2 linked regions of the Phreatobacter oligotrophus genome follow. The protein of the gene in region 1 interacts with the protein of each later gene in a pairwise test. Links are inferred from orthologs where the notes say so. Each region holds a gene or a part of one and is shown in the gene's direction. Other genes may lie near its edges.

Region 1 (14,003 bases):
CCGCCGCGACCTCCACAAGATGCACGCCTTCGTCCGCTTCCGCCGCGTCGAGACGGCGGAGGGCGAGCGCTACATCGCCTGGTTCGAGCCGGACAACCACATCCTCGCTGCGGCGGCGCCCTTCTTCCGCAACCGCTTCGGCTCGCTCGACTGGACCATCCTGACCCCCGGGGGCCGGGTCCGCTGGACCGGCGGTGCGCTGCATTACGGCCCGCCCGCGACGCGCGACGAGGCGCCGACCGGCGACGGCTTCGAGGAGGGCTGGCGCGACTATTACGAGAGCACTTTCAACCCGGCCCGGTTGAACACCACGGCCATGCGGGCGGAGATGCCGAAGAAGTACTGGCGCAACATGCCGGAGACGGCGGCCATCCCCGCCCTGGTGCGCGCCGCGACCTCGCGCGTTGGGGACATGATGGACAGGGAGCCCGCCATGCCCGTGAAGCGCAATCCCGACAAGGCCGTCGCCGCCATGCAGGACCAGGCGCCCCGCTCGCTGGACGAGCTGAACCGCATCATCGCCGCCTCCGGGCCGCTGGTGCCGGGCGCCACCCGCGCCGTGCTGGGGGAGGGTCCCGTCGGCGCGGCCATCGCCTTTGTCGGCGAGCAGCCCGGCGACCAGGAGGATCTCCAGGGCCGCCCCTTTGTCGGTCCTGCCGGCCAGCTCCTCGACCGCGCGCTGGAGGAGGCGGGCATCGACCGGGCCGACGTCTATCTCACCAATGCGGTGAAGCACTTCAAGTTCGTCCGCCGCGGCTCCCGCCGCATCCATGAATCACCGACCGCCGGCGAGGTGAAGCATTATCGCTGGTGGCTGGAACGGGAGCTCGACCTCGTCCGTCCCGGGTTCGTCGTGGCGCTGGGCGCCACCGCGGCGCTCGCCCTCACCGGCCACGCCGTGCCCGTCGGCCGCAATCGCTGACCCTTCCGCTTCGGCGAGAGGCCAGGATACCTTACCGTCCACCCCTCGTCGCTGCTGCGCCAGCCCGATCCGGCGGCGCGGGAGGAAGGTTTCCGCCTCTATCGCGAGGATTTCAGCCGTATCCGCGACCTCGCGGCCGGCTGACGGTTTCGCTGGCGCGATCGCGATCCAGCATTCGGCAGAACCCGGCGACCGGTCGGCGGCGCCAATGCGGGACTGGCCCAGGCGCGGCCTTGATCCTTCGCGGCGACACCTGCGCGGCGATCATCGATAGTTGCGATTAAAACATTCCGTTAATGTAATATTAGCCAGAAACAACGAACATCGGTTGTGAGATTCGGGGGTCCGCAACCATGATGTTCCTGCGCAATGCGTCCATCGGGCGCCGCATCGCCTTTGCCGTGATCGTTCCGCTGCTCGCTGCCATCGGCTTCGGCGGCGATATTGTCTGGGAGAGCTGGCAGGAGGCCGGCGCTGCTCGCCAGATGGCCTCGGTCGCCGCGTCCGGCCCGCAATTCGGCGCGGTCGTGCACGAATTGCAGACGGAGCGCGGTCTCACCAACACCGTTCTGCGCAATCCGCAGAACCGCGCCGCCGTCGAGGCGCGCGCCGCACAGCTGTCCAAGGTGGATCTCGCACTCGGCGCGCTGCGCGGCGCTGTCACCGCCGCCGTCGCCGAGATGGGCGAGGGAGCGTCGACCGCCCGCGAGGCGCTGGCGCGGATCGACGATCTCTCGGCCCTGCGCCAGGCGGTCGATGCCCGGTCCATCGCGCCCGATGCGGCCCTCGCCCGCTACACCGCCATCATCGATGGCTTCCTTGCCCCCGTGGAATCCCTTGCCCGCCATGGCCGCGTCGGCCCGACGGCGCGGGCCGTCGTCGTCTATGCCAGCGTGCTGCGCGCCAAGGAGGCGGCCGGCCTCGAACGCGCCACCGGCGCCGGCGCCTTCTCGGCGACCGGCTTTGCGCGGGACCGCTTCCAGCGCTTCGCGGAGCTGGCCGCGATCCAGGACAGCTATCTCGCCGTCGCCCGGCGCTATGGCAGCACCGAGCAGGCCCGCCGGATCGCCGAACTCGGCCAGTCGCCACAGGGCGAGGCGGTCGGGCGGCTGCGGGCGCTCGCGGCGCGCGCCGCGCTGAACGGCGGTGAGGGTATGGATCCGCTGGAATGGTTCCGCGTCTCGACGGGCCGGATCGACGCCATGAAGGCCATCGAGGACGCGTTCAGCCAGGACCTCACCGCGGTCATCGCCAGTGCTGCGGAGGAGGCGCGCCGCCGGCTGGTGCTGGTCGGCGGCATCGTCCTCGCGGTCACGCTGCTCGCCGCCGTGGCGGCGTGGCTCGCGGCGCGGTCTATCACCCACCCGCTGCAGTCCCTGACCGCCCACATGCAGCGCCTTGCGGAGGGCGACACGACCGGCGAGCTGGACGGCGCCGACCGCACCAACGAGATCGGCGCCATGGTACGGGCGGTGCAGGTCTTCCGCGACAATGCCCTCGCCCGTGAACGGCTGGAACAGGAGGCCGAGCTCGAGCGCCAGCGCGAGTTGCACCGCCAGTCGGTGCTGGAGGAGCTGATCGCCGCCTTCCGCCTCTCCGTCGCCGATGTGGTCAAGGCGGTGGATGGCGAGATCGTCGGCATGCAGCGCACCGCCGCCTCGCTCGAAGGTGTCGCCGGACAGGCGATCGACAGGGCCGGACGGGGCCGCGACGCCTCAGGCGCCTCGTCCACCGACATGCAGTCCGTCTCCGCGGCAGCCGAGGAGCTGATCAGCTCGATCAGCGAGATCTCCAGCCGCATCCACACCACCAGCGCCTGCATCGGCCGGGCGACGGACGCCTCCCAGGCCACCGACGCCGAAGTCTCCGGCCTTGCCGACCTCGCCGGCAAGATCGGCACCATCGTCGACATCATCCGCTCCATCGCCGAGCAGACCAACCTTCTCGCCCTCAACGCCACGATCGAGGCGGCGCGGGCCGGCGAGGCCGGTCGCGGCTTCGCCATCGTCGCCTCCGAGGTCAAGGCTCTCGCCAGCCAGACCTCCAGCGCCACCGACGAGATCGCCACCCAGATCGGCGCGATCCAGGCGGCGACCCGCAACACCGTTTCGGCCATCCGCGGGATCGGCGGCACGGTGGCCGAGATCGGCGACCTCACCACCTCCATCGCCGCCGCGGTGGAGGAGCAGACGGCGGCCACCCAGGAGATCGCCGCCGCCATCAGCCGCGCCTCCGAGGGATCGGGCGCCGTGCTGCGGGCCATCACCGATGTCACCGTGGTCATCGACGAGACCAATGCCGAGGCGCGCCGCGTCGCCGGGGCGGGCGAGCTGCTGTCGGACGCCACCCGCCGCCTCATCGGCGGCGTCGACACCTTCCTCGCCGACCTCGCCCGGGACGTGAAGGACCGTCGCAGCGCGGTGCGCCGCCGCAGCACCCAGGCCGTCCTCGTTCTGAGCGACGGCCGCAGCATGAAGGCGCGGCTCGCCGACATCTCCGAGACCGGCGCACGGGTGCAGGACGTTCCGACGCTCCCCGAGGGCCAGCGCGTCACCCTGCGCTTCATGGACGGCGCCGAGATGGGTGCGCAGGTCGTCTGGGCCAGGGACGGCGCCATCGGCCTGCGGTTCGACCTGCCGATCGGCGATGCCGTGATGCGCCGCGCCGCCTGACGCGCAGCCGTCCCGCTGCCAACCCCTGGCAGCAGCATGGCGGGAGGGCGGCCTTCGCCCTTTCCGCCGCCGGCCGGCGGGCCCATATTGCCGCCATGCCGAAAAGCCCCAAACCGTCCGCTGGTCCCGCCGCCGCGTCGAAGCCCGCCCGCGCGGCCAAAACCAAGGCGCCGAACTCGAAAGCCTCGAAGCCCGAGCTGCAGCCGCTCGGCCCGGCGCTGGCCGAGCTGCTCAACCCCGCCATCAACCGCGGCACGGCCGGCCTCGGCTCCGGCACCGGCCCGAATGCCGGTTTCGCCGAGGCCCCGCAGGCCGCCTTCAAGGCCGAGGCGAGCCTCGCCGACAAGGCGCTCGCCCACCGCCTCGGCATCGGCGTCGAACAGGCCCAGGCTCTCGACATCGAGGCGGAGGTCGGCAAGTCCGGTGTCACCGCCACGGTCAAGGCGCTGGAGCGGCTGATCCAGGAGGGCCGCCCGGAGGTCAACGGCCAGGTCTGGGTGCCGCACAAGCCGCCGCGGCCCGAGAAGTGGGAGGGCGGCAAGCGCTTCGAGATCGTCTCCGACTTCAAGCCCGCCGGCGACCAGCCCCAGGCCATCGCCGAGCTCGTCAGCGGCCTGCGCGCCGGCGAGCGCGACCAGGTCCTGCTCGGCGTCACCGGCTCGGGCAAGACCTTCACTGCCGCGCAGATCATCAACGAGACCCAGCGGCCCGCCATCGTGCTGGCGCCGAACAAGACGCTCGCCGCCCAGCTCTACGGCGAGTTCAAGAGCTTCTTCCCCAACAATGCGGTGGAGTATTTCGTCTCCTACTACGACTATTACCAGCCGGAGGCCTACGTTCCCCGCTCGGACACCTATATCGAGAAGGAATCCTCCATCAACGAGCAGATCGACCGGATGCGCCACTCGGCCACCCGCGCGCTGCTTGAGCGCGACGACGTCATCATCGTCGCCTCGGTCTCCTGCATCTACGGCATCGGCTCGGTCGAGACCTACACGGCCATGACCTTCGGCGTGAAGGTCGGCGAGCGGCTCGACCAGCGCCAGCTCATCGCCGACCTCATCGCGCTCCAGTACAAGCGCACGCAGATGGACTTCTCCCGCGGCACGTTCCGGGTGCGCGGCGACACGATCGAGCTCTTCCCCGCCCACCTCGAGGACCGCGCCTGGCGCATCAACCTCTTCGGCGACGAGGTCGAGTCCATCCACGAATTCGACCCGCTCACCGGCCAGAAGAATGCCGACCTCGGCTTCGTGAAGGTCTATGCCAATTCCCACTATGTCACGCCGCGCCCGACCCTCGTCCAGGCCATTTCCGGCATCAAGGAGGAGCTGAACTGGCGGCTGGAGGAGCTGAACCGCGCCGGCCGCCTGCTGGAGGCGCAGCGGCTGGAGCAGCGCACCCGCTTCGACCTCGAGATGATGGAGGCCACCGGCTCCTGCGCGGGCATCGAGAACTATTCCCGCTGGCTCACCGGCCGCCGCCCCGGCGAGCCGCCGCCGACCCTCTTCGAATATGTCCCCGACAACGCCCTCGTCTTCGTCGACGAGAGCCACGTCACCATCCCGCAGATCGGCGCCATGTATCGCGGCGACTTCCGCCGCAAGGCCACCCTCGCGGAATACGGCTTCCGCCTGCCCTCCTGCATGGACAACCGCCCCCTGCGCTTCGAGGAATGGGAGGCCATGCGGCCGCAGACCGTCCATGTCTCGGCCACCCCCGGCGGCTGGGAGCTGGAACAGACCGGCGGCACCTTCTCCGAACAGGTCATCCGCCCCACCGGCCTCATCGACCCGCCCTGCATCATCCGCCCCGCCCGCACCCAGGTCGACGACCTCATCGGCGAGGTGAAGGCCACCGCCGCCGCCGGCTATCGCTCCCTCGTCACCGTGCTGACGAAGCGCATGGCCGAGGACCTCACCGAGTACCTGCACGAGCAGGGCGTGCGCGTGCGCTACATGCATTCCGACATCGACACGATCGAGCGCATCGAGATCCTGCGCGACCTGCGCCTCGGCGCCTTCGACTGCCTCGTCGGCATCAACCTGCTGCGCGAGGGCCTCGACATCCCGGAATGTGCGCTGGTCGCCATCCTCGATGCCGACAAGGAAGGCTTCCTGCGCTCGGAGACCTCCCTGATCCAGACCATCGGCCGCGCTGCCCGCAACGTCGACGGCCGCGTGCTGCTCTATGCCGACACCATGACCGGCAGCCTCGAACGCGCCATCGCCGAGACCAACCGCCGCCGCGAGAAGCAGATGGCCTGGAACGAGGCCAACGGCATCACCCCGCAGACCATCAAGCGGCAGATCGCCCAGATCCTCGACAGCGTCTACGAGAAGGACCACGTCACCGTGGATGCCGGCCTCGCCAGGCAGGGCGCGGCGGTCGGCCACAACATGCAGGCGGTCATCGGCGACCTGGAGAAGCGGATGCGCGAGGCCGCCGCCGACCTGCGCTTCGAGGAGGCCGCGCGCCTGCGCGACGAGCTCAAGCGCCTGCGCGAGACCGAACTCGCCATCGCCGACGACCCGCTGGCCCGGCAGGAGGCGGTGGAGGACCGCACCGGCGGGTTCAGGGGGGCGAAGAAGTATGGCTCGCGGGGGAATTTGCCGCCGTCACGGGCCGCTAAGCCCGGGTTGGATGCCATGGGGCCGGGGACGGACCGCGAGGTGCCGATGGGCGCCGAGGTGAGGAAAAAGGGCGGGGGCAAGCCGGGGAAGGGGTGGAGGGGGTGAAACAGTGACTATGTTGTCACTGCATCAGTCGGTACCAATCCCGAAGAGCCAATTTGAGTCGCAGGATTTCATCCTCCGACAATACACCGCAGTGGGCAATTGTTCCTCGCAGCAAGTTTAGAGACGACATCACCTTTTCCAGACCCTTTTTACTGTTAATTATAGGACCAAATATGTCGAAATTCGCCTTTATTATTTCTCCAAGCTCTCCGAATGTGATATAATCAAGCGGGTCAGTCGATCGAAGTGATACTCCCGCGTCCCGTTCCCGCGTTTTGTTGTTGTTAGCTGACAGTTTTACGGCTTCTGGAACGCAAGCGTCCCACCAGTTTTCGCCCCTCTCTTCGCTTAGTGTCTGCGATATAAGAGATCGTATATCGTTCTCAAGCATATAGAATATTTCATAGTATGCAGCCATTTCGGCTGCTCGGTCTCTTATCTTTGCATTGATCTGAGGGATGTATGGCTGCAGTAATGGATCGGTTTTCACTTCACGAGATAGCCGCTCTCTTGAGTGGGAGTGCGTGGAATTGAGCCTGTCGACTTCAATTTGAAGTACGGCATTGTTAAGTAGAAAGCTCCTGAGTTTTTCGATCATCGTTTATCTCAGGAGATTTTCACGAATGCTGCAAAATATAGAATTGAATACCTCAATATTTGTTGTCTCAGGTAAGATAATGTTGATCTGATAGGACAGTCCTATGCTGCTGTTCCCCCTATCGTTTGGGGGCGCTAGCACGCCCCCAAGATCCGTTTTTTCTGCGCGATCGTCTGAATTCTTCGCAGTAGTTCTACTTTCATCGGATTTGGCGACATATCCCGCGAACGTCCGGAACGTACCAACAATGGCTCGCAAGGTTGGGTCGCTCCGCTCTCGCCCGGTTATGTCCACCACGATGTCCGCAATATCCTTCTCCGATAGGTGCTGAGCGAACTCGCGACGTTTGAATATATCGGGAAACCCATTTCTAAGAGCAGCGAGTGCTGCTTCACTGCGATTGTTTTCCGTACGGAATTTCGAATAGGTATCAGTGGGCCTACCATCGGTTTCGGTAAAGCCAACGCGCTTCAATACAGCTAGAACAGCACGAAAGCTGCTGCTTTTAAAGCCCCAAACATCTCCAACGTAATCAATCGTCAACTTGTCGGGCCTTGAAGCCTCGATGATTTTATCAAGAACCGACTTCAATTGGTTTGGCGCATTGACGTAGCAAAGGCCATCTGGGATGTCGGCCTTTGGCACCTTTACCGCCTTTTTTGCGGCGTCCGTCGGTGGCGGTACAGCCTTCTGGGCATCTTTAGGCGACCCCGTCATCCCCCCCCTCCAGCGCTCGGACTGCTCTTCTTCTGCGATCTCGCTTCCGTGAACAATATAGCGCGCTCGCAGCGGTTGCATAGACCTCGTGTGCTCGCTCTCAATGAGATGGAGGATGCCTGACACCATGCCGATCCCCGGGATCGTCGGTGCGGGCATCGCCGTGGGCTTAGGATGATGAGGTGGGTGTCTCGCATGACGCCCGCCCAGCCGGACACCGCCACGCAAGACGCAACCGACCTCATCCTGAGGTGCGAGCCCCGGCGATGCGTCGACATCGTCCGGCGGCGAGCCTCGAAGGGCGCACTTCGCGAGGTGCAACCCGGCAGACGCTTCAGGGGATAACTCCGCCCCCCTCCCATCCTCCCCCTCCGCCCAACCCCCTGACCTCCCGCGCCTTTCCGCGCCGCCGCCCTCCCGCGCCCCGCAAACTTATCCCCACCCGCCAAACCTGCCGCATGCTTCCCGCACCTTCTGCCTCGTCGAGGCATCGTCCGGTGGTGCGGGCGATGGGGCGGAGGGGCGGTTCCGTCGCGCCGCGGGTCACCAGCCCGCGCGCGGGGGCGTCGCCGGGAGCACCGCCCCTTCGGGCCCCTGAGGCGCTGCCGCGCCGGGGGTGACCGTTGCGCGAGGAGCATCGCTAGGCGGGCGAGCAGGACCGGCGGGGCGTCAGCCTCGCCGGGGGCGGGGAGGCGGGCAACCGCCTTGTCCGTCCGGCACGGACCGTCGGGAGCCCAGGCCTCCCCCGTCGGTCGGCCCGGGAGGCGGCAGGGGCGAGCCCATGGCTCACTGGCCCCGCCCTCCTGAACCGCTCGCCCCGGACGCGCGGCCCGGATGACGACAAAAGCCGCGGTGAAGCGCCGTGAGGCGCGCCGGCTCGCGTGGGGGTCGTTTCCTGGGGTAAGGCCGGATGCTTTATCCGGGCCACCACCCGGATGCTTGATCCGGGCCACCCAACGAATTCCACGCGAGCCGGCGGGCTTCGGCATCGAAGTCCGGGCCCGCGGGGTGACCTGCGGGGCCAGGAGGCGCGTTCGCCTCCGCGCCTGACGGCGCTTCACCCCTCGCGCTTCCGACGGGAGCGCGGGGACCTGAGACGGGCAAACCCCGGCCTTCAAGGCGCGGGACCGGAGAGGCTTGGGCGGAGGGATGGCACCGACTTCAGGATCAGAACGGCAGACCCGGCAGGCCGCCTCACCTCCCCCCGGCGGGGGGAGGTCGACGCGCGCAGCGCGGCGGGAGAGGGGGAGCCTTCGCGGGGCCGGCCAAGCCCCCTCTCCCGGCCTGCGGCCGACCTCTCCCCGCCGGGGAGAGGTGGGATTTGCGCCTCGCCGGGCCGACGCCGCGGCCCGTCCCCCTCACCCGCCCGCTGGCGCGGGCACCCTTTCCCACGAGGGGAGAGGGTTTCCTGCGCCTGCCCGTGAGAACCTCCAGGAGGAGCCCATGACCCCCGACGAGCAGCGCGCCGTGCGCCGTCATCTCCACAGCGCCGAGGGCGCGCATCGCCTCTGCCGCCGCAAGGCCTGCCGCCGCGCCCGCTCCTGCCGGCTCGCCGATACCTGCGCCAGCCGGCTCTATGGGACCGGGGCCTGGCCCGGGGACGGCGAGCTCATGGCTTGTCGCCTCTCCTATCTGCTGGAGCTCGGCCGCCATTGGGACAAGCTGCCCCGCGCCCCCCACGCAAAACGGGGCCCGAAGGCCCCGTGACAGCACGTCTGTGCGCCTCGCCCTACGGGACGCGCGTCCGGCGCGTCACCGCGAAGTCGAGATTGCTCAGCGACAGGTCCATCGCCTGGCCCGCCGCATTGGTGGTGCGGCAGGACCAGCGGCCATCGGCCAGCGCCAGCGTGGTGCAGGGCGCAAAGCCCTCCGCCTTCAGCGCCAGGGCGATCATCCGCACCTCCTCGGAGGTGGCGGCGCGCGCCGGCAGGTCGTCGGCCAGCGCAGGGAGAGGATCAGCGGCGGCGAGGGCGGCGAGCAGGGCGAGGCTGCGCAGGGTCGCGGGACAGGCGCCCATGGCTCAGGCGCCCCGGCCGGGAACCGGCTCCAGCTCGCCCTCGCTGGCGATGCGCTCGAAGCTCTCGTCGGGGCTGCGGATGCGATACTGCATCCCGCCATTCTCGGAGGGGCGCAGGGCGATGACCTCGAAGGGCGCGGCCGGCGGCCGGCGCGAGCCATAGGGGATGACGAGCTTGACCATCGTGCCGACGGGATAGCGCGGGCCGGCGACGACGCTCACCGCATCGGTGGTGGTCCAGTCGTGGTCGCAGGCCGAGCAATGCCAGTCGTGCTCGATGGCGCGGGCGGTGCGGTTTCGCGAGCGCACCGGGGCGATGGGCAGCGGGCTGCCGCAGGCCGGGCAGCCGCCGGTGCGGTCGCCGGCGCCGGTCGGGACGACGCGGACCTTGCCGGTGGCAGGGGCCGCGGCGACGGGATGGAAGAGCGCCTCGGCGGCGCGCCATTGCTGGCGCTGGACGGCGGCGGGGCGGTGCTGGGTGGTCGTGGCCATGGGAAACCTTTCGCGCCGGGGCGCGGGACGAGGGCGCTCCGCTGCCGGGGGATCCGGCGGCAGGCGGGAGGCGATGCGGGCTGTCGGGCGTCGGGCCGGGCGCGTGAGGCGCGGGGCGTCGGGCGGCGAGAAACCGGTCGGGCGGTCCTGCGGCACGCGAAAGACGCGGGACTGGGCGGCAGGGGGACGGCGGGGCGGGCCCACGCGTCGCAGGCGGCATCATGCGCCCTCGCGCCGCTTTCTCCTAGCGATTGTTTTGGGGGCGGCCGGGAGAGGGGCCCCGGAACGCAAAACGGGGCCCGAGGGCCCCGTTCCGGAAATCAGCGCGGGCGCGAAGGCCTCACTCCTTGTCGGAGCGGTCCTGGCGCTCGGCGATACGGGCCGACTTGCCGCGGCGATCGCGCAGGTAATAGAGCTTCGCGCGACGGACCTTGCCGCGGCGGACCAGCTTGATCGAGTCGATCGACGGGGAGTGCACCGGGAAGACGCGCTCGACGCCCTCGCCATAGGAGATCTTGCGGACGGTGAAGCTCTCCATCAGGCCGCCGCCGGAGCGGGCGATGCAGACGCCCTCATAGGCCTGGACGCGGGTGCGGTCGCCTTCGCGGACCTTCACGTTGACGATGACGGTGTCGCCGGGGGCGAATTCGGGGATCTTCTTCTCGCCGAGGACGCGGGCGGCTTCTTCAGCCTCGAGGGTCTGGATGAGGTTCATCGGGTCAATCCTTGTGGCCGGGCTTGGCCGGCATCTTGTTGGTCTTGGTTCCGAGGATGGGCTTGGGATGCAGGCCCGCCGGAAGGCGGCTCGATAGTCGAAATGGGAGGGATTGTCACGCGGATTCTGACGCGAGGGGAGGGATTAGGAGAAGACTTGGGTCCCTGAGTTTCCTGACCCGTCATGCCCGGGCAAAGGCGGCCTTTGGCCGCCGTCATGTGTGAGGAACGCTGAGGCGGAGCCTCGGCTATGCCGGGCATCCACGACTTGACCACTGCCGTCTCAAGTCGTGGATGCCCGCCACAAGGGCGGGCATGACGCGGAGAGGGCGCAGGCTTCTCGACCAGGGCCCGCCGGCGCTGGCCTCAACCCTGCTTCTTCGCCCAGAGGTCCGGCCGGCGCTCCCGCGTGATCCGCTCGGCCTCGGCCCGCCGCCACTTCGCAATCTTGGCATGGTCGCCGGAGACCAGAACCTCGGGGATCGGCCGTCCCTCGAAGAGCTGCGGGCGGGTGTAGTGCGGATATTCGAGCAGGCCGGTCTCGAAGCTCTCCTCCGAGCCGCTCTCGGCATGGCCCATGACGCCGGGGAGGAGCCGCACCACGGCGTCGAGCAGCACCAGCGCGCCGAGCTCGCCGCCGGAGAGGATGTAGTCGCCGATGGAGACTTCCTGGAGCCCACGGGCCTCGATGACGCGCTCGTCGACGCCCTCGAACCGGCCGCAGAGGATCACCGCGCCGGGGCCCGCCGCAAGTTCGCGCACTTGGGTCTGGGTGAGGGGCCGCCCGCGCGGCGACATGAAGAGCCGGGGCCGCGGGTCGCCCTCGGGGGAGGCGTGGTCGATGGCGCGGGCCACCACGTCGGCCTTCATCACCATGCCGGGCCCGCCGCCCGCCGGCGTGTCGTCCACGGCGCGGTGCTTGCCGGTGGCGAAGTCACGCAGGAGGTGGGTCTCGAGGGCCCAGGCCTCGCCCAGCGCCCGCCCTGCCAGCGACAGGCCGAGGGGCCCTGGGAACATCTCGGGGAAGAGCGTGATGACCGAGGCGCGGAACATGGCGCCTCAGTCGCGGTCTTCGGGGTCGCGCGGCGTATCCTCGAGCAGGCCCGGCGGCGGGTCGATGACGAGCTTGCCCGCCGCGATGTCCACCACCGGCACCACCGCCTTGGTGAAGGGGATCATCACCGCCTTCTGGCCCTTGCGCGCCACGTCGATGACGTCGCCCGCGCCGAAGTCGAAGATCGCCGTCACCGTGCCGACGGCCTCGCCGGCGGTGGTCTCGACCTTCAGGCCGATGAGGTCGGCGTGGAGGAACTCGTCCTCGCCGTCCGCGGGCGGGATGCGGTCACGCGGCACGAAGAGCTGGAGATTGGTCACCGCCTCCGCCGCGTCGCGGTCCTTGAGCTCGGCGACGCGGGCGATCAGCACCTCGCCGGCGGGCCGCAGCGACTGGATGGTGAACAGGCGGCCGTCGCGGGACTGCAGCGGCGAGTAGTCGCCGATGGCGGCGGGGTCCTGGGTGTAGGACTTGACGCGCACCTCGCCGCGCACCCCGTGCGGGGCGCCGAACTTGGCGACGAGGACGAGGTCGGTGGACATGGGGCCTCGGTGAGATGGGCTGTGATGAGGCGGGGATGCGTCCTTCGGCGCCCGTCGCACGCGGCGGGCCTCGAAGGACGCAAGCGCCCTCCGCGATGGCGGAGGGCGGGAGCCGGCGAGGTCGCCCCCGCCGGCGGGATCATCAGGCCTCGGCGGACTCGCCGGCCTTCTGGGCCTTCGCGGCGGCACGCTCCTCGGCGCGCTTGCCGGGCTTCGCCTTCTCCGGGTTGTTGCGCGGGGCGCGCTTCAGCAGGCCCTCGGCGTCGAAGAAGCGGGCGACGCGGTCGGTCGCCTGCGCGCCCTTGGCGAGCCAGGCCTTGGCGGCCTCGACGTCGATCTCGTAGCGCTTCTGGTCCTTGCCGAGCATCGGGTTGTAGGTGCCGATCTTCTCGATGAAGCGGCCGTCGCGCGGGGCGCGGGCGTCGGCAACGACGATCTGGTAGAACGGGCGCTTCTTGGTGCCGCGGCGGGCGAGGCGGATCTTGAGCGACATGGGATACTCCGGTGGGTCGTTCGTGATGGGAGGGTGAGGGGCCGGCTATTTCTTCTTGCCGAAGGGGAAGCCGGGAAGGCCGGGAAGCTTGGGGCCGCCGCCAAGGCCGGGGAAACCCGGGGGCAGTCCGCCCGGCATTCCGGGAGGCAGCGACGGCATCTTGTCGGGCAGCCCGCCGGGCATCTTCTGCTGAAGCTCGGCGAGCATTTCCGGCGTCGGCTGCGGCATGCCGCCGCCGAGCCCGAACATGTTGGCGAGGCCCGCCATGGGGCCGCGCTTTCCCTGGGCGCCGCCCATGGCCTTCATCATGTCGGCCATGCCACGGTGCATCTTCAGGAGCTTGTTGACGTCCTCCGGCTGGGTGCCGGAGCCGCGGGCGATGCGACGGCGACGCTTGCCGTCGATCTCCTTGGGGTTGCGGCGCTCCCAGGGGGTCATGGCGTGGATGATGGCGCGCTGGCGCTTGATCACCTTGTCGTCCATGGCGCCGGAGATCTGCTTCTGCATGTTCTTGACGCCGGGCAGCATGCCCATCAGGCCCTGCATGCCGCCGATCTTCAGCATCTGGTCGAGCTGGTCGCCGAGGTCGTCCAGGTTGAACTGGCCCGACTGCATGCGCTTGGCGATCGCCATGCCCTTTTCGGCATCGATCGATTCCGCGGCCTTCTCGACGAGCGAGACGATGTCGCCCATGCCGAGGATGCGGCCGGCGATGCGCTGGGGATGGAAGTCCTCGAGGCCATCCATCTTCTCGGAGGTGCCGAGCAGCTTGATCGGCTTGCCGGTGACGGCGCGCATGGAGAGCGCCGCGCCACCACGGCCGTCGCCGTCGACGCGGGTGAGCACGACGCCGGTGACATTGACGCGGCCGGTGAAGGAGCGGGCAACGTTGACGGCGTCCTGACCGGTGAGGCTGTCGACGACCAGCAGCGTCTCGTGCGGCCGGGCGACCTTCTCGACCTCGGCCACCTCGATCATGAGGGCCTCGTCGACATGGGTGCGGCCGGCCGTGTCGAGCATGACGACGTCGAAGCCGCCGAGGCG
Region 2 (14,278 bases), on another replicon or contig:
ATCCGGCCCCGGCACATAGTCCATCAGCTCCTCGATCTCGATCTCGGGCTTCTCGATCGTGGCGATGCAGGCATCGATGATCTCGCCGAGATTGTGCGGCGGGATGTTCGTGGCCATGCCGACGGCGATGCCGCCGCCGCCATTCACCAGCAAGTTGGGGAACTTGGCCGGGAGAACCTTCGGCTCGCGCTCGGAATTGTCGTAGTTGTCCTGGAAATCGACCGTCTGCTTGTCGAGGTCGGAGACCAGCTCGCCGGCGATCTTCTCGAGGCGCACCTCGGTGTAACGCATGGCCGCCGGAGGATCGCCGTCGACCGAGCCGAAATTGCCCTGCCCGTCGATGAGCTCGACGCGCATGGAGAAGTCCTGCGCCATGCGGACGAGGGCGTCGTAGACCGACTGGTCGCCGTGCGGATGGTACTTACCGATGACGTCGCCGACGACGCGGGCCGACTTGCGATAGGGCTTGTTCCACTCGTAGCCGTTCTCGTGCATCGAGTAGAGGATGCGGCGGTGGACCGGCTTCAGGCCGTCGCGGGCATCGGGCAGCGCACGGCTGACGATGACGCTCATCGCATAGTCAAGATAGGACCGCCGCATCTCGTCCGTGATCGAGACGGGGCGAATTTCGGTCGGGTCGGTGGGCGTGGCGCCCGCCGGCGTCTTGTCGTCGTCTTCGGCCAAGAGAACTCTTCCGATGGGGCGGATGGAGGCCATCCGCGGGACCCGGACCTTCTATCCGATTCCGCTCGGGATAACCAACCCCGGCGGCGATTTCAGGGCACCAGATAGCGCCCTGTTTTCAATGGGTTGGAAAGGTTCCTGTCAGCCCTGTGGACGACGCGGGTCTCGCGGGGTCACAATCTCCCGGAAACAGCGGCAGAACAGGGTCCCGATGACGCTCGAATTCCTCACCGGCGCCCTCGTCACCATGTTCGTGATCGTCGAGCCGATCGCGCTTGTGCCGATCTTCCTGGCGGTCACCCAGGGCTTCTCCGCCGCGCAGCGCCAGCAGGTCGCCTGGCGCGCCTGCCTGATCGCCTTCCTGATCCTTGCCGCCTGCGCTTTCTTCGGCGACTGGCTCCTGCGGATGCTCGGCATTTCCCTGCCGGCCTTCCGGATCGCCGGCGGCCTCCTGGTGTTCTGGATCGCCTTCGAGATGGTCTTCGGGCTGCGCGCCAGCCGCAAGAGCGAGACGGCCAAGGAGGCCATCGACAAGGAGCACATCGTCAACGTCGCCGCCTTCCCCATGGCGATCCCGCTGCTGGCGGGCCCCGGCGCCATCACCGCGACCCTGCTGCTCGCCGGTCAGGCCGCGGGCAGCACGGTGATGATGGCGACGCTGATCGGCGTGCTGGCGGTGGTGGTCTTCGTCGCCTGGATCTGCCTGTCCATGGCCGAGGGCATGAACAAGCTGCTGGGGACGCTGGGCAATGCCGTGGTGTCGCGGCTCCTCGGCATCATCCTCGCGGCGCTGGCCGTGCAGTTCGTCATCGATGGCATCAGGGCGGTGTTCCGCGGCTGACTTCAGCCGCCGAAGACCACCTGTCCCATGATGCGGTAGGGCAGCAGGGTGAAGAGCCCTGCCCCGGCCCAGCCCGCCGTCACACCCAGCATCCCCAGGCGATGGCCGCGCATGTTGCCGGTGCGGCGGGCGTGGATCGCATGGACGAGGGTTAGAAGCGTGATCACCGACAGGATGTGGATGAGGCTGAAGGGGCCGAACAGCCGGATGCCGTGGATCCAGAACGAGGACACGGCGGTGATCGCCATCAGGATCACCCAGGCCCAGCCAACGCGCCGGTGCCAGACGCCACTCTTGCGGCGGCCCAGCTGGACGAGGGTCAGTGGTATTAGCGACAGGGCGGCGATGGCATGGAGCTGAATGGCCAGGGGGGCTGCGAGCAGCGGTGCGAGGGTCATGGTCCGTCTCCGTGGGCAATATGAATGCTATTTACATTCTCATTTTCTCATGTCAAGTTCATTTACATCGCTCATCCCAGGAGATTTCCCATGCTGATCCTGACCTCCGCACCCCTGTGGGTCTGGCCGCTCCTCGCCGTCCTCATCCTGGTCGGCTGGCGCTCGCGGCAGGAGCGCACCATCCCGCTGACCATCGTCTATCTGCTGCCGGCGATCGGCCTTCTCACCCTGCCCGCCCTGCTGGCCCTGCCGCATTCGGGCGCGGCGCTGGCGGCCCACGCACTCGCCTATGCTGCAGGCGCCGCGGTCGGCTACTGGTTGCAGGGGCGCTGGCTCCTGGCCAAGGGGCCGCGCCATGTGCGTCTTGGCGGGGAAAGCCTGACCCTGGTGCTGATGATGACCCTGTTCACCGCCAAGTTTGTCCACGGCACCATGACCGCAATCGCGCCTGCGGCGGTGTCGGGCTGGTCCTACGGCATGGCCTTCGGCGCCGTCACCGGCCTTGCCGCAGGCCTCTTTGGCGGCCGGGCGCTGTGGACCATCCTGGCGCCGCGGGTGGTGTGATGGTCACGGCCGGCTCATCAGCGGCAGGATGATCTCCAGCGCCTCGCGGGCGCGCTCTTCACGGGCGCGCTCGTCCGCCGCGCCCGCTCCCATGCGGAAATGGCCGAGCAGCGCCTGATAGGCGAAGCGGGCTCGGGCACCGGCCTCCGCCCCCGGCACGCCGATGGCGGCGAATAGCGCCTCGACATACGCGACGCGGCGTGCGTCGGTCTCGGCCACCACCGCCCCCACGCCCGCATCGCGCGCTGCCCAGTCGCGCATCGCCATTTCGAGGCGCCCGTCGGCGCGCAGGACCGTGGCGAACAGCGCCTTCAACCGGTCCGCCGGAGCGGTGGCCCGGGCCTCGACCCGGGTGATGATGTCGGCGGTTGCGGATGTCCGCCACGCTTCGACCATCATGGCGAGCAGGTCGGCGCGATCGCGGAAGTGCCAGTAGAAGCTGCCCTTGGTGACCTTGAGGTCGGTCGCGAGCCGTTCGACGCGCACCGAGTCGAGCCCCTTGTCGGCGAGGGCCGCAAGACCCGCCGAAACCCAGGCCGAGCGATCAAGGCTGTCCTTCATGCGCATTCCATACGCTGCCGTATTGACGCGGGCAAGAGTCAGCCCTAGCGTATCCATACGCACCCGTATGGAGATGGTCATGAGCAGCGTCGCCCTTCTCACCGCCGCCGTTCTCACGGTCGCGATCAGCATCGTCCATTCCTGGATCGGCGAGAGGCGGCTGATCGGTCCGCTGCTCGCGATCGAACCGCGCGTCGGCGTTCTGAAGAGCGCCTTCCTGCGGCAGGTGCTGCGCCACGCCTGGCACATCACCTCGCTCGCCTGGACCGGGATGGCTGTGGTTCTGGCGGCGCTTGCCCTGGCCCCGCAGGGTGAAGCCGGCCGGATCGCGATCATCGGGATCGGCGTCACCTTCGTGCTCCACGGGGTTGCGATCCTCGCCCTCAGCCGCGGCCGTCACATCGCCTGGCCGGTCTTCCTCGCCGTCGGGGCGCTCTGCTTCCTTGCCGTGCGCTAGTCCGCCGAACGCAGCGCCAGCCATTCCGGCCTGAGGATCGACATCAGCGCCTGGTCAACGCGCGTCCCATCCGCCCGGCGCACGACCTCGCGCAGAATGCCCTCCTCGACGAAGCCGAGGCTCGCATAGACATGGCGGGCACGGGTGTTGGCGGTGAAGACCTCGAGGCAGAGGCGATGGCAGGCCGTTTCCCGAAAGACCCAGTCGAGCAGGGACGCCAGGAAGACCCGCCCGAGCCCCCTGCCCGGCGCGACCATGGCGATGCGCTGAAGCCCGACATTGCCGTGGGGATCGGTCAGGTCGCGCAGGATGGCGAAGCCGACCGGCTCGCCCTCCGCCAGCGCGATCAGATAGGCGAAATCCTCGGAGGCCATGGCGGCGCCATGGCGATCGGCGCTCCAGCGACCGATGAAGCTCTCATGCTCCGGCAGGCGCTCGGTGGCCATGACGAAGCCGAGATCGTCGGCGGTCGCCCGCCTCAGGGCGACCGTCACCGGCACATCGCTCATCGCGGCAGGCGTCAGAACGGGATCTCGTCATCGTCCATGCGGCGGCCGCCCGCAGGCGCAGCGGACCGCCGCGGCGCTTCCTGTCGCCCCCCGGAGCCACCCATGGAGCCGCGGCCCTCGACCTGGCCGCCGCCGAAACCGCCGCCCGAGGCGCCAAAGCCCTCGTCGGCATAGTCGCCGCCGCCCCCGCCGCCACCGCGGCCGTCGAGCAGGGTCATCTCGCCGCGATAGCGCTGCAGGACAACCTCGGTCGAATATTTCTCGACGCCGGACTGGTCGGTCCATTTGCGCGTCTGAAGCTGGCCCTCGACATAGACCTTCGAGCCCTTCTTCAGGTACTGCTCGGCGACGCGGACCAGGTTCTCGTTGAAGATCACCACCTGGTGCCACTCGGTGCGCTCCTTGCGCTCGCCGGAGGCCTTGTCCCGCCAGGTTTCGGTGGTGGCGAGGCGCAGGTTGCAGACCTGCTCGCCGTTGTTGAGGCGACGAACCTCGGGGTCGCGCCCCAGATTGCCGATCAGGATGACCTTGTTGACGCTGCCTGCCATCGTCGCTCTCCCTTTCCCCGCGGCCTGAGGCCCGGGGCGCCTTGCGCTCACGAGGTGCGAGGCTTCCCACGTTCGGCGCGATGCGTCACCGCGTCCCGACGGAAAACCCTCGGATATCCCCAACCACCCGCTCCGTGATCGGCCAGCGGTCATTCGTTCTATATTTGTTCTTGTCTTTGCCCGCAAGGTCCGTCAGGTTCCGCACCCGAGGTCCCCAACGCGACGATTCTGGTGCACGGCACACATCCCGTGACGGCACAGGTCTGGTTTTCCACTTCGAGCGTTTCTACCTTTGGACGGAGGGAGCGGCCGGCATCCTGCTGCCATGCCCCTGCCGCCGTCCCGTTTAAGCGTCACCCTTTCCCGCGCGCCTGCCGCCGCCCGTGAGCCCGTTGCGATGAGCGATCTGTTCGACAAGTTCAGCGACGACGTCCGCCGCCCGGACTCCCGCTTCATTTCGGTGCGCGGCGCGCGCGAGCACAATCTGAAGAACGTCGACCTGACGATTCCGCGCGACTCGCTGGTGGTGTTCACCGGCCTGTCCGGCTCGGGCAAGTCGTCGCTCGCCTTCGACACGATCTATGCCGAGGGCCAGCGCCGCTATGTCGAGAGCCTCTCGGCCTATGCGCGGCAGTTCCTCGAGATGATGCAGAAGCCGGATGTCGACCAGATCGACGGCCTGTCGCCGGCCATCTCCATCGAGCAGAAGACGACCTCCAAGAACCCGCGCTCGACGGTCGGCACGGTCACCGAGATCTACGACTACATGCGCCTGCTCTGGGCCCGCGTCGGCGTGCCCTATTCGCCGGCCACCGGTCTGCCGATCGAGAGCCAGACGGTCAGCCAGATGGTCGACAAGACCCTCGCCCTGCCCGAGGGCTCGCGCCTCTACCTGCTCGCCCCGGCCGTGCGCGGCCGCAAGGGCGAGTACCGCAAGGAACTGGCGGACTGGCAGAAGAAGGGCTTCCAGCGCGTCAAGATCAACGGCGCCTTCTACGAGATCGCCGATGCCCCGGCCCTCGACAAGAAGCTGAAGCACGACATCGACGTGGTGGTGGACCGCATCGTCGTGCGGCCGGACATGGCCACACGCCTCGCCGACAGTTTCGAGACGGCGCTGAAGCTCGCCGACGGCATCGCCGTGATCGAGTTCGCCGACAGCAAGACCGAGGGTGGCGAGCCGCTGCGCCTGCTCTTCTCGGAAAAATTCGCCTGCCCCGTCTCGGGCTTCACCATCTCCGAGGTCGAGCCGCGGCTGTTCTCGTTCAACAACCCCTTCGGCGCCTGCCCGGCCTGCGACGGCCTCGGCGTCGAGCAGACGATCGACCCGGACCTCGTCATCCCCGACAAGGACCTGTCGCTGCGCAAGGGCGCCATCGCCCCCTGGGCCCGGTCCACCTCGCCCTTCTACACCCAGACACTCGACGCCCTGTCGAAGCACTACGGCTTCTCGCTCACCGCGCCCTGGCACAAGCTGCCGGAGGTCGCGAAGAAGGCCATCCTCTTCGGCACCGGCGAGGAGACCGTCACCTTCCGCTATGACGACGGCCTCAGGTCCTACGAGACGACCAAGACCTTCGAGGGCGTGGTGCGGAACCTCGAGCGGCGGCTGAAGGAGACCGAGAGCGACTGGGCGCGCGAGGAAATCTCCCGCTTCGTCTCGGCTGTCCCGTGCAAGGCCTGCAACGGCTTCCGCCTGAAGCCGGAGGCGCTCGCCGTGAAGGTCGGCGCTGTCCACATCGGCGAGGTCTCGCAGATGTCGGTGCGCGGCGCGCGCGCATGGTTCGACGAGTTGCCCGGCCGCCTGACGGCCAAGCAGAACGAGATCGCCACGCGCATCCTCAAGGAGATCCGCGAGCGGCTGCATTTCCTCGTCGATGTCGGCCTGGACTACCTGACCCTCGGCCGCAATTCCGGCACGCTGTCGGGCGGCGAGAGCCAGCGCATCCGCCTCGCCAGCCAGATCGGCTCGGGCCTCACCGGCGTGCTCTACGTGCTGGACGAGCCCTCCATCGGCCTGCACCAGCGCGACAACGAGCGCCTGCTCGGGACCCTCAAGCGCCTGCGCAATCTCGGCAACACCGTCATCGTCGTCGAGCATGACGAGGACGCGATCCTCCAGGCCGACTACGTCGTCGATGTCGGCCCCGGCGCCGGCATCCATGGCGGTCGGATCGTGTCGCAGGGCACGCCGGCCGAGATCATGGCCGATCCCGCCTCCCTCACCGGCAAGTACCTCACCGGCGAGATGGGCGTGCCGCTGCCGAAGCGACGCAAGCCGCAGAAGGGCCGGGCGCTCAAGGTCGTCGGCGCCCGCGGCAACAATCTCAAGAATGTCACGGTGGACATCCCGCTGGGGCTCTTCACCTGCATCACCGGCGTCTCCGGCGGCGGAAAATCGACCCTGCTGCTCGACACGCTCTACCAGGCCATCGCCCGCAAGCTGAACGGGGCGAGCGAGGCCCCTGCCCCGCATGACCGCATCGAGGGCATCGAGCATCTCGACAAGGTCATCGACATCGACCAGTCGCCCATCGGTCGCACGCCGCGCTCGAACCCGGCGACCTATACCGGCGCCTTCACGCCGATCCGCGAATGGTTCGCGGGCCTCCCCGAGGCCAAGGCGCGCGGCTACGAGCCCGGGCGCTTCTCCTTCAACGTCAAGGGCGGCCGCTGCGAGGCCTGCCAGGGCGACGGCGTCATCAAGATCGAGATGCACTTCCTGCCCGACGTCTACGTCACCTGCGACGTCTGCAAGGGCAAGCGCTACAACCGCGAGACGCTTGAGGTGGTGTTCAAGGGCAAGTCGATCGCCGACGTGCTCGACATGACCGTCGACGAGGGCGTCGAGTTCTTCAAGGCGGTGCCGCGGGTGCGCGACATCCTGAAGACCCTGTCGGAGGTCGGCCTCGGCTACATCCATATCGGCCAGCAGGCGACGACGCTCTCGGGCGGCGAGGCGCAGCGCGTCAAGCTGTCGAAGGAGCTGTCGCGCCGCTCGACCGGGCGGACCCTCTACATTCTCGACGAGCCGACGACCGGCCTGCACTTCCACGACGTGGCGAAGCTCCTCGAAGTGCTGCACGAGCTGGTGGCGCAGGGCAATTCCGTTGTGGTCATCGAGCACAATCTTGAGGTCATCAAGACCGCCGACTGGATCATCGACATGGGCCCGGAGGGTGGCGACGGCGGCGGCGAAGTGGTGGCCGAGGGGCCGCCCGAGGTCATCGCCCGCGAGAAGCGCAGCCATACCGGCCGGTTCCTCGCCGAGGTTCTGGAGCGCCGGCCGATCAAGGTGAAGCGCGAGGCGGCGGAGTGATAGGATCCCCGGCGGGACGTCACGCGTCCCGTCGCCAGGACCCATGATGACAGACCTCGAATTGGCGCAGCGTCTCGGCATTGCCATCGCCATCGGGGCGCTGGTCGGCGCCGAGCGGCACTGGCGCGACCGCGACGAGAGCGATGGCCAGCGCACGGCGGGACTGCGCACCTTCACGCTGATCGGCGGACTTGGCGGGCTGTCGGCCGCGCTGGACCAGGCGCTGGGCGCGCAGGGCCTGCGCGGATTGCTCCTCGCCGCCATGTTCCTTGGCCTCTCCGCGGTGTTCGGCCTGTTCCAGTATCGCGAACAGGTCGCCGAGGGACGCTTCTCCGTCACCTCGGTCGCCGCGGCGATGGTCCCCTTCGCACTCGGCGCCTTGGCCGTGATCGGTGATCTCCGGATCGCCGGGGCGGGCGGCGTCATCCTCGTCTGCATCCTGGCGGCCCGGGAGGGGCTTCACCGCTTCGTCGAGGCGCTCACCTTCGCGGAACTGCGGGCGGCCATCGTGCTGCTGGCCATGACCTTCGTCATCCTGCCGCTCGTGCCGAATGACCCCATCGGCCCCTTCGGCGGGGTCTCGCCGGCGCGGATCTGGACGCTCGCCATCCTGCTCGCGGCCATCTCCTTCGTGGGCTATGTCGCGGTGAAGCTGCTCGGCGAACGGCACGGCGAGCTCGTGGCCGGAGCGGTCGGCGGGCTTCTCTCCTCGACGGCTGCGACCATCACCAATGCCCGCCACGCCGCCGAAGGCGGAGATGCGCCGCGCCTCGCGGCCGGAGCGCTGGCGGCCGGTGTCGTCTCGTATGTCCGGACCGGCCTGATCATCGCGACACTGGCGCCAGCGGCCCTGCCGCTGGTGGGCCCGGCCCTTGGCGCCGGTGCGCTGGTCGCCGCAGGAGCCGCGCTCATCCTGGCGCGCCGGGACACCGGCGACCATGCCGAGGCCGCCGCCACCAATCCTTTCGATCTCTGGCGGGTCATCCAGCTGGCCGTCCTGCTCAGCGCCATCGCCTTCGCCACGCGCGCGGGAGCAGCCTGGTTCGGCGATGCGGGCGTCTTCGCGGTCTCCGCCCTCTCCGGCCTTGCCGACGTGGACGCGCCGGTGATCACCGCGGCGGGGCTTGCCGGCCATGGCCTGACCGTCGAGGCCGCCGCCCGCGCCATGCTGATCGCCGTCGCGGCCAACACCCTGGCCAAGGCGGCTTACGGACTGGCGCTGGGGTCGGGACGTTTCGGGGCGATCTTCGCCGGGGTCTCGGGCCTCGCGCTCGCGGCCGGCGCGGCGACCTTCATCGCCTTGGCGATGCTTGGTTAATCGCCGTTAACGCCCCATGTGCCCAAGGCATAGCTGCGGTGCACAATTTCTCATCTCGCAACTGCAGCAAAATGACTATGTAAGCGTCAGATCGTTCGCGAACGAATGATCGTCTGTCCGTTCGAGGTTGTCCGCCATGCTGTACCTGCTCAACGCCCTGATCGCCCGCTTCAAGGCCCACATTGTCTACCTGCGCACCCGCGAGGAGCTGACCCAGCTCGATGACCGCGCCCTGGCCGACCTCGGCTTCCAGCGCGGCGAGATCGAGTACATCGCCCGCAAGGTTGCCGACGCCGCCTGACGATCAGGCGCGGCGATCCTGCCGCGCCCAGCGCCGGGCCCAGCGCCACATGGCCCATTGCCTGCGCCATTGCGGCAGGTCGGGGGCCGGCGCAAAGGGATCCGTATGCCGCGAGAGACGGTCGAGCCGCGGCCCGACTGTCGCAAGACCCACGAAGGCCGCCAGCGTCCGCCGATCGGCGCCGCTCATCGCCGCTTCGGCCGCCGCGAGATGGCGCCGCGCAAGGGCGATCGCCTCGTTCCGGACCAACCGCACAGCCTCCGGCTTCCGCCGCGCGACGATGTCCTCGCGCGTGACGCCCTGTGCCTCCAGCATCTCCGCAGGAAGCTGGACGCGTCCGGCGGCAGCCAGCGGCGCGAAGCTGCGCAACATCCCCGCCACCGCATAGGCGATGCCGGCATGGCCGGCGAGATCGGCCGAGCGGGGATCGTCGCCTCCGCAGAGGATCAGGGCGGCCATCTGCATCACGGCCGAACTCGTCTCGCCGCAATAGCCTTCGAGATCACCGACGGTCGGAAAGAGGTCGTCGTAGAGATCGGCGACCCGCGCATCGATCAAGGCGACAAGCGGGGCGACCGACAGGCGGTGGCGCTGCACCACGTCGAGGAGGGCGGCGGCCACGGGATGGGACTGGACGTCCCCCCGCCCCGCGCCTTCCAGCACATCGCGCCACCATTGCAGGCGGACCTCGCCGGGCAGCGCCTCGCGCACGCGCTCGCGCACCGAGGCCACTTCGAGGTTGAAGGCATAGAGCGCCAGAAGGTCGGCGCGCCTGTCTTCCGGCGCGAAGAGGCTGGCGAGCCAGCGGTCCTTGTCGCCCTCGCGCACGGCCGCGTCGCAATGGGCGAAGGCAGCAGTGAGAGCCTCGGGCCGGGGCGGAACGTCCATGCCGGTTCAATCCACCGCCATGAGGGCGGCAGCGACGCGGCGATTCTCGCCGAGCATGATGTTGTAGGTGCGCGCCGCGGCGCCGGTCGCCATGACCTCGAGGCCGATGCCGGCATCGCGCAGGATCCAGCGGATCGCATCATCAACCGGAATTGGGGTCGGGCCGGTGCCGAGCAGCAGCACATCGATGGCGGCCCGCTCGGCCACGGCCTTGTCGAAGCTCTCCACGCCGACATCCGTGAGCGACATGACTGGCCAGGCATGAATGCCCGAGGGCAGCGCCAGGATGGAGCCGCGATGGCTCATGTCGGCGAAGCGAAAGCCGCCTCGCCCATAGGCGTCGATGGCGAAGCGACCGGGGACGAAGCCGTCGTGGAGGACGCGGATCGGCTCGCCGCGGGCCACGTCAGGCCCGGGCCTTGGCCGCCGCGTCGCCCTCCTCCTCCGCCTGGCGCGTGGCGCCGAAGCCGCCGGTGCGCAGGCCGAGATAGATGAGGATGGGCGAGGCGATGAAGATCGACGAATAGGTGCCGATGATGACGCCGACCAGCATCGAGGCCGTGAAGCCCTGGATGACCTCGCCGCCGAAGAAAAACAGGCCGAGCAGCGCGAGGAAGGTCGTGGTGGCAGTGATGGTGGTGCGCGACAGGGTCGAGTTGATGGCGATGTCGAGCAGTTCGGCCACCGGCATCTTCTTGTGCTTGCGCATCATTTCGCGGATTCGGTCGAACACCACGACGGTGTCGTTGAGCGAATAGCCGATGATGGTCAGCACCGAGGCGATCGAGGTGATGTCGAAATCGGACTGGGTGAAGATGTAGAAGGCCATGATGGCCGTCACGTCGTGCAGCGTCGCGATCATCGCCGCCACGGCAAACTGCCATTCGAAGCGGAACCACAAGTAGATCAGCACGGCGAGGATCGAGAGGATCACGCCGATGACCGACATCTGGACGAGCTCGGCCGACACGGTCGGACCGACGACCTCCGTGCGGCGGATGTCGTAATCGGCCTCGATCAGGCCGGTGACGCGGCGCAAGGCCGCCTGCTGTCCCCGCTCGCCGCCGGGCTGCTCGCCATAGCGCAGCATGACGAGGTTGGGACCGCCAAACTCCTGCAGCTGGACGTCGCCGACATTGGCGGCCTGCAGGCGGGTGCGCAGCTCGCTGAGATTGGCGTTGCCCTGCTTCGTCTGAAGCTCGACGAGGGTGCCGCCCTTGAAATCGATGCCGATGTTCAGGCCGATCGTCAGGAAGCCGATGATGGTCGCAGCGGCGATGAAGGCCGAAATGCCGAAGGCAATCGGACGGAACCGCATGAAACCGAACTTGGTGTCGTCCGGGATGAGTCGGAGCAGGCGCACGGTCTTCAGTCTCCCTGCCGTCCGGTCACATCGGCACCCGCGCCGGCTTGAACCAGCGCAGCCACAGCACGACGAGGTAGCGCGTGAAGGTGATGGCGGTGAACATGGTGGTGACGATGCCGAGGCCGAGCGTCAGCGCGAAGCCCTTCACCGGGCCTGTTCCGAGGTAGAACAGGATGATGGAGGTGAGGAGCTGGGTGACGTTGGCATCCATGATGGTGCCCATGGCCTTGGTGAAGCCGCCATCGATCGAGGCGATGACGCTTCGGCCGGCGCGCGATTCCTCGCGGATGCGCTCGAAGATCAGCACGTTGGAGTCGACGGCCATGCCGACGGTCAGCACGATGCCGGCGATGCCGGGCAGCGTCAGCGTCGCGCCGATCAGGCTGAGCAGGCCGAACATCATGACGACGTTCACGATGACGGCGATGTTGGCGAAAAGGCCAAAAAGCCCATAGGTCGCAAAGATATAGACCAGCACGAAGATCGAGCCGATGATCGCGGCCCGGGTGCCCGAGGTGATCGAATCCTGGCCGAGCGAGGCGCCGACGGTGCGTTCCTCGACGACGGTAAGCGGAGCGGGCAGCGCGCCGGCGCGCAGCAGCAGGGCGAGGTTCGCCGAGCTCTCCGCCGTGAAGCGGCCGGAGATCTGGCCAGAACCACCGAGGATCGGCTCGCGGATGACCGGCGCCGAGATCACCTTGTTGTCGAGGACGATGGCGAAGGGCCGGTTGACGTTCTCGGTGGTGGTCTGGGCGAACTTGCGGCCGCCCGAGGCATTGAAGCGGAAGCTCACCACCCATTCCGCCTGCTGGGCGTTGAACGCGGCCTGGGCGTCGATCAGCTCCTCGCCCGAGACGATGACGCGGCGCTGGATCACGTAGGGGATCTGCTGGACGACGCGATTCCCCTCCTTGACCTCCTCATAGAGGATGGCGCTGTCGGCCGGCGGACGGCCCGAAATCGCCTGTTCCGGCGTCATGGACTGGTCGACGAGGCGGAATTCGAGCTTCGCGGTCTGGCCGAGGATGTCCTTCAGGCGGCGCGGGTCCTTCTCGCCCGGCACCTGCAGGAGGATGCGGTCGAGGCCCTGGCGCTGGATGACCGGCTCGGTGGTGCCGAGCTGGTCGATACGGCGGCGCACCACCTCGATGGACTGGGTGACGGCGCGGGAGACCTTGTCGCGGATGCCGGCATCGGTGGCCGTGACGGTGAAGGTGTCACCGGAGCGCGAGACCTCGGAATCAAACTGGCCGGTGGTCGAGAAGGCGCCGCCTATCGCCTGCGGGATCTTGCGCAGTTCGGTGAGCGCGAGGTCGCCGTTCTGGCCCTCGCGCAGGCGCACGACGACCGCGTTGCCCTGGAAGCCGATGTTCTGGACCTGAAGGCGCGCATCGCGCAGCACGCGGCGCACGTCGTCGCGCAGGTTCTCCAGCATGGTCCGCCGCACCTCGTCCGAATCGACCTGCAGGCGCAGGTCGACGCCGCCCTGGAGATCGAGGCCGAGGGTCATGTGGGTGCGCAACGCCCGCGGCAGCTTGTCCACCCAAGACTGCGGCATGAGGTTGGGCGTCGCCAGCAGCATGACCGCGAAGGCGGTCATGAGAATCAGCGTCGCCTTCCAGCGGGTGAAGCTCAGCATCGATCGGTCATCCTCGGCTGTCGGCGGGTCGGCCGGTGCGGAGTGGCTTCACTTCTCGTCGGCGGGTTCGCTCTTCGAGCGCAGCTCCGAGACGAACTGCTTGGCGGCGCGAACGCGGACGTTGTCGGCGATCTCGAGCTCGATCGTCGTGTCGTCGACCACCTTGGTGATCCGGCCGATCAGGCCGCCGGACAGCGTCACCTGGTCGCCGCGCCGGAGGTTTCCGATCATCTCCTGATGCATCTTCACCTTCTTCTGCTGGGGGCGCAGGATCAGGAAATACATGATGATGAAGATGAGGATGAAGGGCAGCATCGACATCAGGATGTCGTTGGTGCCGCCCGCACCGGTCTGGGCGAAGGCCGGAGTAATGAACATGAAGGATCCTCGTGGGAAGGCCCCGCTCGGAGGCGCAGCAGGGCGGAATTTCGGCGCGGACTATAGCCACGAAGGCGTCGAATGCAACGATGCCGCCACGCCCCCGCAACGAAAGGTCGCGGACGCAGCGTCGGGACTGCTCATGTAGCTGCCGCGCGCCTGTCTTTCCAGTGGTCCGGTTGCGCAGGGACACACGCTGGTGCATGGGACCGCGACCGTCGCCGGAGGCATCCCGTGTCCGATCCCCTCTCCCACGCTCTTCTGGAACGCATCGCCACCGCGCTCGAGCGGCTGGCCCCTGCCCCGCCGCCCCGGCCTGACTTCGCGGCGGCCGACGCCTTCGTGTGGAACCCCGACGGACCGCGCCTCGATCCGGTGCCGCGGGTCAACCGCGTGGAGATGGTGCTGCTCAAGGGCATCGACCGGGCGCGCGACACGCTGATCGAGAACACCCGGCGCTTCGCCGAGGGCCTGCCCGCCAACAATGCCCTGCTGTGGGGCTCCCGC

Evidence for each region.
Region 2: the proteins of uvrB (region 1) and uvrA interact in binary tests that used the Escherichia coli proteins (3 or more experiments, as listed by UniProt). The link is inferred for Phreatobacter oligotrophus from one-to-one orthologs.

The regions. Positions count from the first base shown.
Region 1 is NZ_PZZL01000002.1:656,621-670,623, reverse strand. The notes cover bases 3,290-6,532. They hold uvrB (excinuclease ABC subunit UvrB), read left to right. Parts: upstream 3,290-3,689; coding sequence 3,690-6,332; downstream 6,333-6,532. Other genes in these bases: C8P69_RS23475 (Swt1 family HEPN domain-containing protein), read right to left, coding at 6,349-6,532; C8P69_RS07145 (methyl-accepting chemotaxis protein), read left to right, coding at 3,290-3,594. Also shown: more of C8P69_RS07145, read left to right, coding at 1,276-3,289; more of C8P69_RS23475, read right to left, coding at 6,533-6,930; C8P69_RS23470 (DUF5343 domain-containing protein), read right to left, coding at 6,934-7,806; C8P69_RS07135 (hypothetical protein), read left to right, coding at 9,091-9,354; C8P69_RS07130 (hypothetical protein), read right to left, coding at 9,377-9,664; C8P69_RS07125 (hypothetical protein), read right to left, coding at 9,668-10,156; rplS (50S ribosomal protein L19), read right to left, coding at 10,497-10,871; tRNA (guanosine(37)-N1)-methyltransferase TrmD, read right to left, coding at 11,237-11,923; ribosome maturation factor RimM, read right to left, coding at 11,930-12,466; rpsP (30S ribosomal protein S16), read right to left, coding at 12,609-12,959; ffh (signal recognition particle protein), read right to left, coding at 13,005-14,003. UniProt on the Escherichia coli protein: The UvrABC repair system catalyzes the recognition and processing of DNA lesions. A damage recognition complex composed of 2 UvrA and 2 UvrB subunits scans DNA for abnormalities.
Region 2 is NZ_PZZL01000004.1:11,051-25,328, reverse strand. What follows is about bases 4,564-8,081. They hold uvrA (excinuclease ABC subunit UvrA), read left to right. Parts: upstream 4,564-4,959; coding sequence 4,960-7,881; downstream 7,882-8,081. Other genes in these bases: C8P69_RS09860 (MgtC/SapB family protein), read left to right, coding at 7,928-8,081. Also shown: gyrA (DNA gyrase subunit A), read right to left, coding at 1-684; C8P69_RS09895 (MarC family protein), read left to right, coding at 896-1,525; C8P69_RS09890 (DUF2306 domain-containing protein), read right to left, coding at 1,528-1,923; C8P69_RS09885 (hypothetical protein), read left to right, coding at 2,014-2,487; C8P69_RS23855 (TetR/AcrR family transcriptional regulator), read right to left, coding at 2,491-3,048; C8P69_RS23850 (hypothetical protein), read left to right, coding at 3,128-3,505; C8P69_RS09875 (GNAT family N-acetyltransferase), read right to left, coding at 3,502-4,014; ssb (single-stranded DNA-binding protein), read right to left, coding at 4,026-4,562; more of C8P69_RS09860, read left to right, coding at 8,082-9,199; C8P69_RS09855 (DUF1127 domain-containing protein), read left to right, coding at 9,336-9,500; C8P69_RS09850 (phytoene/squalene synthase family protein), read right to left, coding at 9,504-10,388; C8P69_RS09845 (Mth938-like domain-containing protein), read right to left, coding at 10,395-10,793; protein translocase subunit SecF, read right to left, coding at 10,795-11,751; protein translocase subunit SecD, read right to left, coding at 11,777-13,393; preprotein translocase subunit YajC, read right to left, coding at 13,442-13,771; C8P69_RS09825 (ATP-binding protein), read left to right, coding at 13,853-14,278. UniProt on the Escherichia coli protein: The UvrABC repair system catalyzes the recognition and processing of DNA lesions. UvrA is an ATPase and a DNA-binding protein. A damage recognition complex composed of 2 UvrA and 2 UvrB subunits scans DNA for abnormalities.